2 regions of the Streptomyces sp. NPDC002104 genome follow, and region 2 is predicted to be linked to the other one. Evidence: riboswitches for the same ligand, from Rfam matches in the RefSeq annotation. Region 2 holds a riboswitch; the other holds the start of a gene.

Region 1 (4,175 bases), on a different contig from region 2:
AGGCGTCGTGCGTCTCCTGGAGGGCGACGTACTGCCGGATGGCTCCGAGATAGTTCCCGAGGTGGAACGAACCGGAGGTGGGCTGGATGCCGGAGAGCGCGCGAGGACGATCAGAAGCCATGGCCCCATTCTCTCAGGTGCGGCACCGGGCTCGGCCCCGCCACTGGCCGGAACCCGGCGGGTCGCGCCGCCCCCGCCCCTCCCCCGCCCGGTACCGACCGGTAGCGCCCCGTCCGGATCTTGCCTCGGCCGAGCGACCGCTTTCCACCGGGGTCCGGGACCGGGGCCGCACCCGCCCGCCCCGCAGGGGGCGGCCCCTCGCCCCGGAGGGGGTCAGGCGACCGGGAGGCCCGGGGCCGGGAAGGCGGCCATCAGGTCGGCCACCGCGGAGCGGATCTTGCCGAGGGCCGCCTCATCGCCGAGGGCGGCCGCGGACACCGCGTCCGAGATCCAGTCGGCGACCACCGGCATGTGCTCGACGCCCAGGCCCCGCGACGTCAGCGACGGCGTGCCGATCCGGATCCCCGACGGGTCGAACGGCTTGCGCGGGTCGAACGGCACCGTGTTGTAGTTCACGACGATCCCCGCCCGGTCCAGCGCCTTCGCCGCGATCTTCCCGGACACCGACTTCCCCGTGAGGTCGATCAGGATCAGGTGGTTGTCCGTACCGCCCGAGACCAGGTCGAAGCCCCGCTCCAGCAGAGCCGCGGCCAGCGCCTTCGCGTTGGCCACGACCGCGTGCGCGTACGACACGAACGAGGGCTGCGCCGCCTCGTGCAGCGCCACCGCGATACCGGCCGTCGTCTGGTTGTGCGGGCCGCCCTGGAGGCCGGGGAAGACCGCCTTGTCGATGGCCTTCGCGTGCTCCTCGCGGCACATCAGCATCGCGCCGCGCGGCCCGCGCAGGGTCTTGTGGGTGGTCGTCGAGATCACGTCGACGTGACCCGCCGGGGAGGGGTGCGCCCCGCCCGCGATCAGGCCGGCGATGTGCGCCACGTCGGCGACGAGCACCGAGCCCGCCTCCTTCGCGATCGAGGCGAAGGCCTCGAAGTCGATCGTGCGCGGGAGCGCCGTACCACCGCAGAAGATCAGCTTGGGCCGCTCCGCGAGCGCGAGGTCCCGCACCGCGTCGTAGTCGATGAGGCCGTTCTCCGCCCGGACCCCGTACTGCACGCCCCGGAACCAGGAGCCCGTCGCCGAGACCCCCCAGCCGTGCGTCAGGTGCCCGCCCATCGGCAGCGCCATGCCCATGACCGTGTCGCCTGGCTCGGCGAAGGCCAGGTACACGGCCAGGTTCGCCGGGGAGCCGGAGTACGGCTGCACGTTGGCGTGGTCGACGCCGAAGAGGCCCTTCGCCCGCTCCACGGCCAGCGCCTCGATGCGGTCGATGTTCTGCTGGCCCTCGTAGTAGCGGCGGCCCGGGTAGCCCTCGCTGTACTTGTTCTGCAGCACCGTGCCGGAGGCCTCCAGCACGGCCGAGGACACGTAGTTCTCGCTCGGGATGAGGCGCAGGGTCTGCGCCTGGAGGGTTTCCTCGGCGGCGACGAAGGACGCCAGCTCGGGGTCGGTGGCGAGCAGGGCGGGGTGGCGGTACGGGTGGTGGTTCGCGCTCATGGCGGTTCCTCCGGGGTCGATGTCGGTTCTCGTCCCCGCGAGGCCCAGGCGAGCGGCCCTGTATGCGGTCGTGCGCGCACGGCTCCCCCGGAGTTGGATCTCCGTGCGCCAGTCGCCGTGCGTGTCCGACACCTTAGCGGGCGCGCCACGAGAAAGGTTTCTCCGTCCGGTATTCGAGCGAGGATGGAGGGTGACGCCACCCTCGTCACCGGCCTGACGGACGATCGGAGACCCCGTGTCGACAACTGCTGATGCCATCCGCTCCGCCGACGCGCACAGCGCGCACAACTACCACCCCCTGCCCGTCGTCGTCGCCACCGCCGAGGGCGCGTGGATGACCGACGTGGAGGGCCGCCGCTACCTCGACATGCTCGCCGGCTACTCCGCCCTGAACTTCGGCCACGGCAACCGCCGGCTGCTCGACGCCGCCCGCGCCCAGCTGGAGCGGGTCACCCTGACCTCGCGAGCCTTCCACCACGACCGCTTCGCGGACTTCTGTACGGAGCTCTCGGCGCTGTGCGGCAAGGAGGCCGTCCTGCCCATGAACACGGGCGCCGAGGCCGTGGAGACGGCGGTCAAGACCGCCCGCAAGTGGGGGTACGAGGTCAAGGGCGTCCCGGACGGGCACGCGAAGATCGTGGTGGCGGCCGACAACTTCCACGGCCGGACCACGACCATCGTGTCGTTCTCCACCGACCACGAGGCCCGCGACCACTTCGGCCCGTACACCCCCGGCTTCGAGATCGTCCCGTACGGGGACCTCACCGCGCTCGCCCACGCGGTCACCTCCAACACCGTCGCCGTGCTCCTGGAGCCGATCCAGGGCGAGGCCGGCGTGCTCGTGCCGCCCGCCGGATACCTGCAGGGCGTACGGGAACTGACGCGCGAGCGGAACGTCCTGTTCATGGCCGACGAGATCCAGTCGGGCCTGGGCCGCACCGGGAAGACCTTCGCGTGCGAGCACGAGGGGGTCGTCCCCGACGTGTACATCCTCGGCAAGGCGCTGGGCGGCGGGGTCGTGCCCGTCTCGGCGGTGGTGGCCGACCGCGACGTGCTCGGCGTGTTCAGGCCGGGCGAGCACGGCTCCACCTTCGGCGGCAACCCGCTGGCCTGCGCGGTGGCCCTGGAGGTCATCGCGATGCTGAGGACCGGCGAGTACCAGCAGCGCGCCACCGAGCTCGGCGACCACCTGCACCGGGAGCTGAACCTGCTGGTCGGCGGCGGTGCGGTGACCGCCGTACGGGGCCGCGGGCTGTGGGCGGGCGTCGACATCGACCCGGCGCGCGGCACCGGCCGGGAGATCTCCGAGAAGCTGATGGGACTCGGGGTGCTCGTCAAGGACACCCACGGGTCGACCATCCGGATCGCACCGCCGCTGGTCATCTCCAAGGAGGACCTGGACTGGGGGCTGGACCAGCTCAGGTCGGTCCTCGGCGCCTGACCGGCAGGTCCGCGGACACCCCCTAGAGGATGACGTGGGGCAGGAAGCGGGCGTACTCGTCCGTGACCGGCCCCGCCGATTCGCGGATGCCCAGCCCCGCCGACTCGTCCTCGACGACCCACGCGCCGAGCACCACCCGGTTGCCGTCGAAGTCGGGCAGCGGGGCGAGGCCCTGGAAGACGTACGTCTCGTCCTCCTCCGGGGCGAACGGCTCGCCGCCGACCGGGTGCAGGGTGACGCCCGCGCCCTCGCGGCCCAGCAGCGGCTTCGCCGCGTAGCCGGTGGTCGTGGCGAGTTCGCGCGGGCCGTCCAGGTAGGCGGGCAGCAGGTTCGGGTGCTCCGGGAAGAGCTCCCACAGGACCGCCAGCAGCGCCTTGTTGGAGAGCAGCATCTTCCACAGCGGCTCGATCCAGGCGGTGGTGCCGGAGCCGCCGCCGTGGTCGTACGTGCCCAGGACCTGCGGGGCGAACTCGTCGGTGGCCAGCCACTCCCACGGATAGAGCTTGAAGATCGCGCGGATGAAGCCGAGCTTCTCGTCCACGAACCGGCCGGACAGGGAGTCCCAGCCGATCCGTTCCACCGACAGCTCCCGCGTCTCGATGCCGGCCTGCTCGGCGGTCTCCTGGAGGTAGGCGACCGTCATCAGGTCCTCACCGAGCTCGTCGGTCTCGGAGTGCGCGAAGTGCACCGGGCCGGGCGGCAGCAGCTCCGCCTGGCGGCGCCAGGCGTCGACGAGCCGCTCGTGGAGGGAGTTCCACTGGTCGGCGCCGGGGAACCGTTCCTCCATCCAGAACCACTGCGGGCTGGCCGCCTCCACGAGGGAGGTGGGGGTGTCCGCGTTGTACTCCAGCAGCTTGGCGGGGCTGCCCGTGCCGTCGTAGCGCAGGTCGAAGCGGCCGTAGAGCGAGGGCTGTTCGGCGCGGCGCCGCCAGGACTCGGCGATCAGCGCGGCGAGCTTCGGATCGGTGATGCCGAGGTCGGCGAAGCGGTCGTGGTCGACGATGTGCTGCGCCGCCGCCAGGCACATGGCGTGCAGCTCCTCGACCACGTTCTCCAGCGCCTCGACCTCGGGGAGGGTGAAGGAGTAGTACGCGCTCTCGTCCCAGTAGGGGCGCAGGGA
Region 2 (4,175 bases):
GGCCGAGCAGGGACAGGTCGGTCTTCTGGGCGGCGAACATGTTCAGCTCGTTGCCCATCTGGTCGTAGACCAGCCAGAACAGCGTGGCGGCCAGGAAGAGCCAGACGTAGGCCCGCAGCCGGGTCTTCTCGACCCGATCGATCTTGGGGCTGCGGTACATCGAGAGCAGCACGCCCGCCGGGACCACCACCGCGACGATCGTCAGTACGAAGGTGATGTTGTCGATGCTCAGCGCGTGCGAGGCGGCCAGCAGGGTGATCAGTACGGCGGTGAAGACCAGGCCGTACGCGGAGGACTTGCCCACCTTGGCCCGCTCGGCGGCGGTGAGCCGGACCACGGGCTCCGTGCGCAGCTGCTGCGACAGGCGGCGGCCGCCGAGGACGTACTGGACCAGGCCGAGGGCCATGCCGACGGCGGCGGCGCCGAAGCCGAGGTGCCAGTTGACCTCCTCGCCGAGGTAGCCGACGACGAGCGGGGCGATGACGGCGCCGAGGTTGATGCCCATGTAGAAGATCGAGTATCCGGCGTCGCGCCGCTGGTCGTCGTCGGCCGCGTACAGCCGGCCGACCAGCGCGGAGATGTTCGGCTTGAGCAGGCCGGTGCCGATGACGATGAGGACCAGGCCGGGCCAGACGAAGACCGGGTTCGGGACGGCCATAAGGACGTGGCCGGCCATGATGACCACACCGCCCCACAGGACGGCCCGGCGGGCGCCGAGGAACCGGTCGGCGATCCAGCCGCCGGGCAGCGCCAGCAGCGAGATCATGGCCATGTAGACGCCTTCCACGGCCTCCGCGGTGCCCTCGTGGAGTCCCATGCCCCCGTGGCCGCGGGAGGCCGCGAGGAAGTGCACGAGGATGGCGACCATGCCGTAGAGGCTGAATCGCTCCCACAGTTCGGCGAGGACGAGGGTGGCGAGCCCGCGCGGGTGGCGCTTGCGACCCACCGCCGCCGCCGCGCCCGGTGCCGCGTCCGACGCCGGGGGCTTCTGCATATCCATCGAAGGCTTCACATATTCAGTGGAGCCCCGTCGCGCCGGACCGGGATCGGCCTTTCGGCCCGTTACCGCGGGAAACGGAGCGCCCCGGACCGAAGGGCCCGGGGCGTTCGTCGCGACGGAGGGAGCGGGGCCCGGGTCAGAGGTCCGCGAGGGCCAGACCGGCCTGCGCGGCGGCGGCCTGCACGGTCTGCTCCAGGAGCACCGCGATGGTCATCGGGCCGACGCCGCCCGGGACCGGGGTGATCAGGGAGGCACGGGCGGCGGCCGACTCGAAGTGGACGTCGCCGACGTTGCCCTCGTTGTAGCCGGCGTCCAGGACCACGGCGCCCGGCTTGATGTCCTCGCCGCGGATGAACTCGGCCTTGCCCACGGCGGCGACCAGCACGTCCGCCTGGCGGACGATGGACGGCAGGTCCACGGTGCGGGAGTGGCAGTAGGTGACGGTGGCGTTCTGCTCCAGGAGCAGCATCCCGGCGGGCTTGCCCAGGATCGCGCTGCGGCCGACGACCACGGCGTGCTTGCCGGTCAGGTCCACGTCGTAGGCCTCCAGCAGGCGCATGATGCCGCCGGGGGTGCAGGAGACGAAGCCCGGCAGTCCGAAGCCCATGGCGGCGAAGGAGTGCATGGTGACCCCGTCGACGTCCTTGCCCGGGGCGATGGCCTCGAAGGCGGCGCGCTCGTCGATGTGGTGCGGGACGGGGTGCTGGAGCAGGATGCCGCTGATCTCCGGGTCCTCGGAGAGCGCGGTCAGGGTGGCGACGAGCTCCTCGGTGGTCGTCGCGGCGGGCAGCTCCACGTGGCGGGAGGTGATCCCGGCCTTGGCACAGCGGTTCTGCTTCATGCGGACGTAGGTGACGGACGCGGGGTCCTCCCCGACGAGCACGGTCGCCAGACAGGGCGCGGTACCGGTGCGCTCGGTGATCTTCGCGGCGTACTCGGCGGTCCGCTCCGAGATGCGGCGGGCGAGCGCGGTGCCGTCCATCAGCGTGGCGGTCTGGGCAGTCGTCTGAGTGGTCATGGGGGCTCCTGGGCGTCGCTACGGGATCGCGGTTCGCCCAGGCGCGCGGCAGTCGGCGTACGGATGCGGGAGTACGCCGGGCCGCTCCCCGGTGGTGATCCACCCGAACGCCAGTCACGGCCCGCCGCCCAGTGTAGGCGACCCCCCGGGAGGTCCGGCGTGGCCCCCGTCCCGGCAATGCGGTGGATGACCGGGGCCGGACCTGGGACGATCGAGACATGACGCGCACTTTCGACCATCTCGTCGCGGAAGCGGAATCCGTCTCCGTGGACGGCTGGGACTTCTCCTGGCTCGACGGCCGCGCCACCGAGCAGCGTCCCTCCTGGGGCTACCAGCGCCTCCTGGCCCGGCACCTGGCGCAGGTCGGCTCCGCCCTGGACATCCAGACCGGCGGCGGGGAGGTGCTCGCCGGAGCCGGGCCGCTGCCCCCGCTGACGGTGGCCACCGAATCGTGGCCACCGAACGTCGACAAGGCGACAAAACTCCTTCACCCGATGGGCACCGTGGTGGTCGCGGACTCCGACGAGCCGCCGCTGCCGTTCGGCGACGAGGCCTTCGAGTTCGTCTCCAGCCGGCATCCGGTGACGATCTGGTGGGAGGAGATCGCGCGGGTGCTGAAGCCGGGCGGCACGTACTTCTCCCAGCAGGTCGGGCCGGCGAGCGTCTTCGAGCTCGTGGAGTACTTCCTGGGCCCGCAGCCGGAGGAGGTCCGGCGGGCCCGGCACCCCGACGACGCGGTCGCCGGGGCCACGAAGGCGGGGCTGGAGGTGGTCGATCTGCGCTCGGAGCGGCTTCGGACGGAGTTCCACGACATCGGAGCCGTGATCTACTTTCTGAGGAAGGTGATCTGGATGGTGCCGGGCTTCACGGTCGGGCAGCATCGGGACCGGTTGCGCGAGCTGCACGAACAGATCGCGCACGAAGGCCCGTTCGTCGCACACACCGCCCGTTTTCTCATCGAAGCCCGCAAAACGGGCTGACAAAACGGGCGGACGCGACCACCCGCGACCGGCCCCCCGGTCGCAGCGTGGCGCAGGTCACTCAATTCAGCGCGTAACGAATCTACTCGGGCATGCGATGAACCGACAGGTGTCCTCGTGCGGCCCGGAATACAGACCCCCCTCGGGTCTGTTTCCCGAGTTCGCGCGATGATGTCCCGCCACCCCTTATCTGTTCGCAACGAGAGGCTCCTTGTGTCGCTCAGCCCGTCCCGTACGTTCCCCACGGAAATCGCCGAATCAGAGGCCCTGGTCGCGCTCGTCGAGCGCGGCCGCGAGCAGGGTCACATCAACGGTGATGACGTGCGCCAGGCCTTCGAGGCCGGCCGCATCCCGGTGGACCAGTGGAAGCGGGTCCTGCGCAGCCTGAACCAGGTCCTGGACGAGGAGGGCGTCGCGCTGCACGTCAGCGCCGCCCCCGCCACGAAGGCTCCCGCCAAGAAGGCGCGCAAGGCGGCCGCCGCTCCGGCGCGCGTCGCCAAGAAGGCCGCCGCACCGCCGCGCCTGATCGGTGCGCGCAAAACGGCTGCCACCACCCCCGCCGCGGCGATATCCGACCCGTCGGCCTCCGGGACCGAGGAGGAGGTGGCGGCCGAGGCCGCCGCCGCGCCCAAGAAGCGGACGGTCAAGAAGACCGCCGTCAAGAAGACCGCCGTGAAGAAGACGGCCGCCACGAAGAAGACCGCCAAGGACGGCGACGAGGCCGAGGCCGCCGTCGCCGAGGGCGAGGACTGGGCGGCCGAGGACCTGGACGAGGGCGACGAGAAGGAGACGCCCAAGACGGGCGGCAGCGCCGGCTTCGTCCTGTCCGACGACGACGAGGACGACGCCCCGGCCCAGACCGTCATGGTCGCCGGTGCCACCGCCGACCCCGTCAAGGACTACCTCAAGCTCATCGGCAAGGTGCCGCTGCTCAACGCCGAGCAGGAGGTGGAGCTCGCCAAGCGCATCGAGGCCGGCCTCTTCTCCGAGTACAAGCTCGAAGAGGAGGAGGACCACAAGCCCGCGTTCAAGCGCGAGCTGGAGATCCTCGTCGAGGACGGCCGCCGGGCCAAGAACCACCTGCTGGAGGCCAACCTCCGTCTCGTGGTCTCCCTCGCCAAGCGCTACACCGGCCGCGGCATGCTCTTCCTGGACCTGATCCAGGAGGGCAACGTCG

The links. Region 2 has a riboswitch for ZMP and ZTP ahead of ACWCP2_RS26470 (bifunctional 5,10-methylenetetrahydrofolate dehydrogenase/5,10-methenyltetrahydrofolate cyclohydrolase). Riboswitches for the same ligand answer to the same signal wherever they lie in the genome.
Region 1: linked by a shared signal. The riboswitch ahead of ACWCP2_RS14675 (serine hydroxymethyltransferase) and the one ahead of ACWCP2_RS26470 (bifunctional 5,10-methylenetetrahydrofolate dehydrogenase/5,10-methenyltetrahydrofolate cyclohydrolase) in region 2 are both predicted to bind ZMP and ZTP.

What each region holds. Positions count from the first base shown of each region.
Region 1 covers NZ_JBSFDF010000013.1:140,003-144,177, forward strand. The annotation lists gene trpS (tryptophan--tRNA ligase) at 1-121, opposite strand, end outside; gene ACWCP2_RS14675 (serine hydroxymethyltransferase) at 334-1,614, opposite strand; ZMP/ZTP riboswitch at 1,650-1,740, opposite strand; gene rocD (ornithine--oxo-acid transaminase) at 1,850-3,055, shown strand; gene ACWCP2_RS14685 (glutathionylspermidine synthase family protein) at 3,078-4,175, opposite strand, start outside.
Region 2 covers NZ_JBSFDF010000036.1:28,043-32,217, forward strand. The annotation lists gene ACWCP2_RS26465 (peptide MFS transporter) at 1-1,000, opposite strand, end outside; gene ACWCP2_RS26470 (bifunctional 5,10-methylenetetrahydrofolate dehydrogenase/5,10-methenyltetrahydrofolate cyclohydrolase) at 1,137-2,018, opposite strand; ZMP/ZTP riboswitch at 2,047-2,146, opposite strand; gene ACWCP2_RS26475 (class I SAM-dependent methyltransferase) at 2,237-2,998, shown strand; gene ACWCP2_RS26480 (RNA polymerase sigma factor) at 3,212-4,175, shown strand, end outside.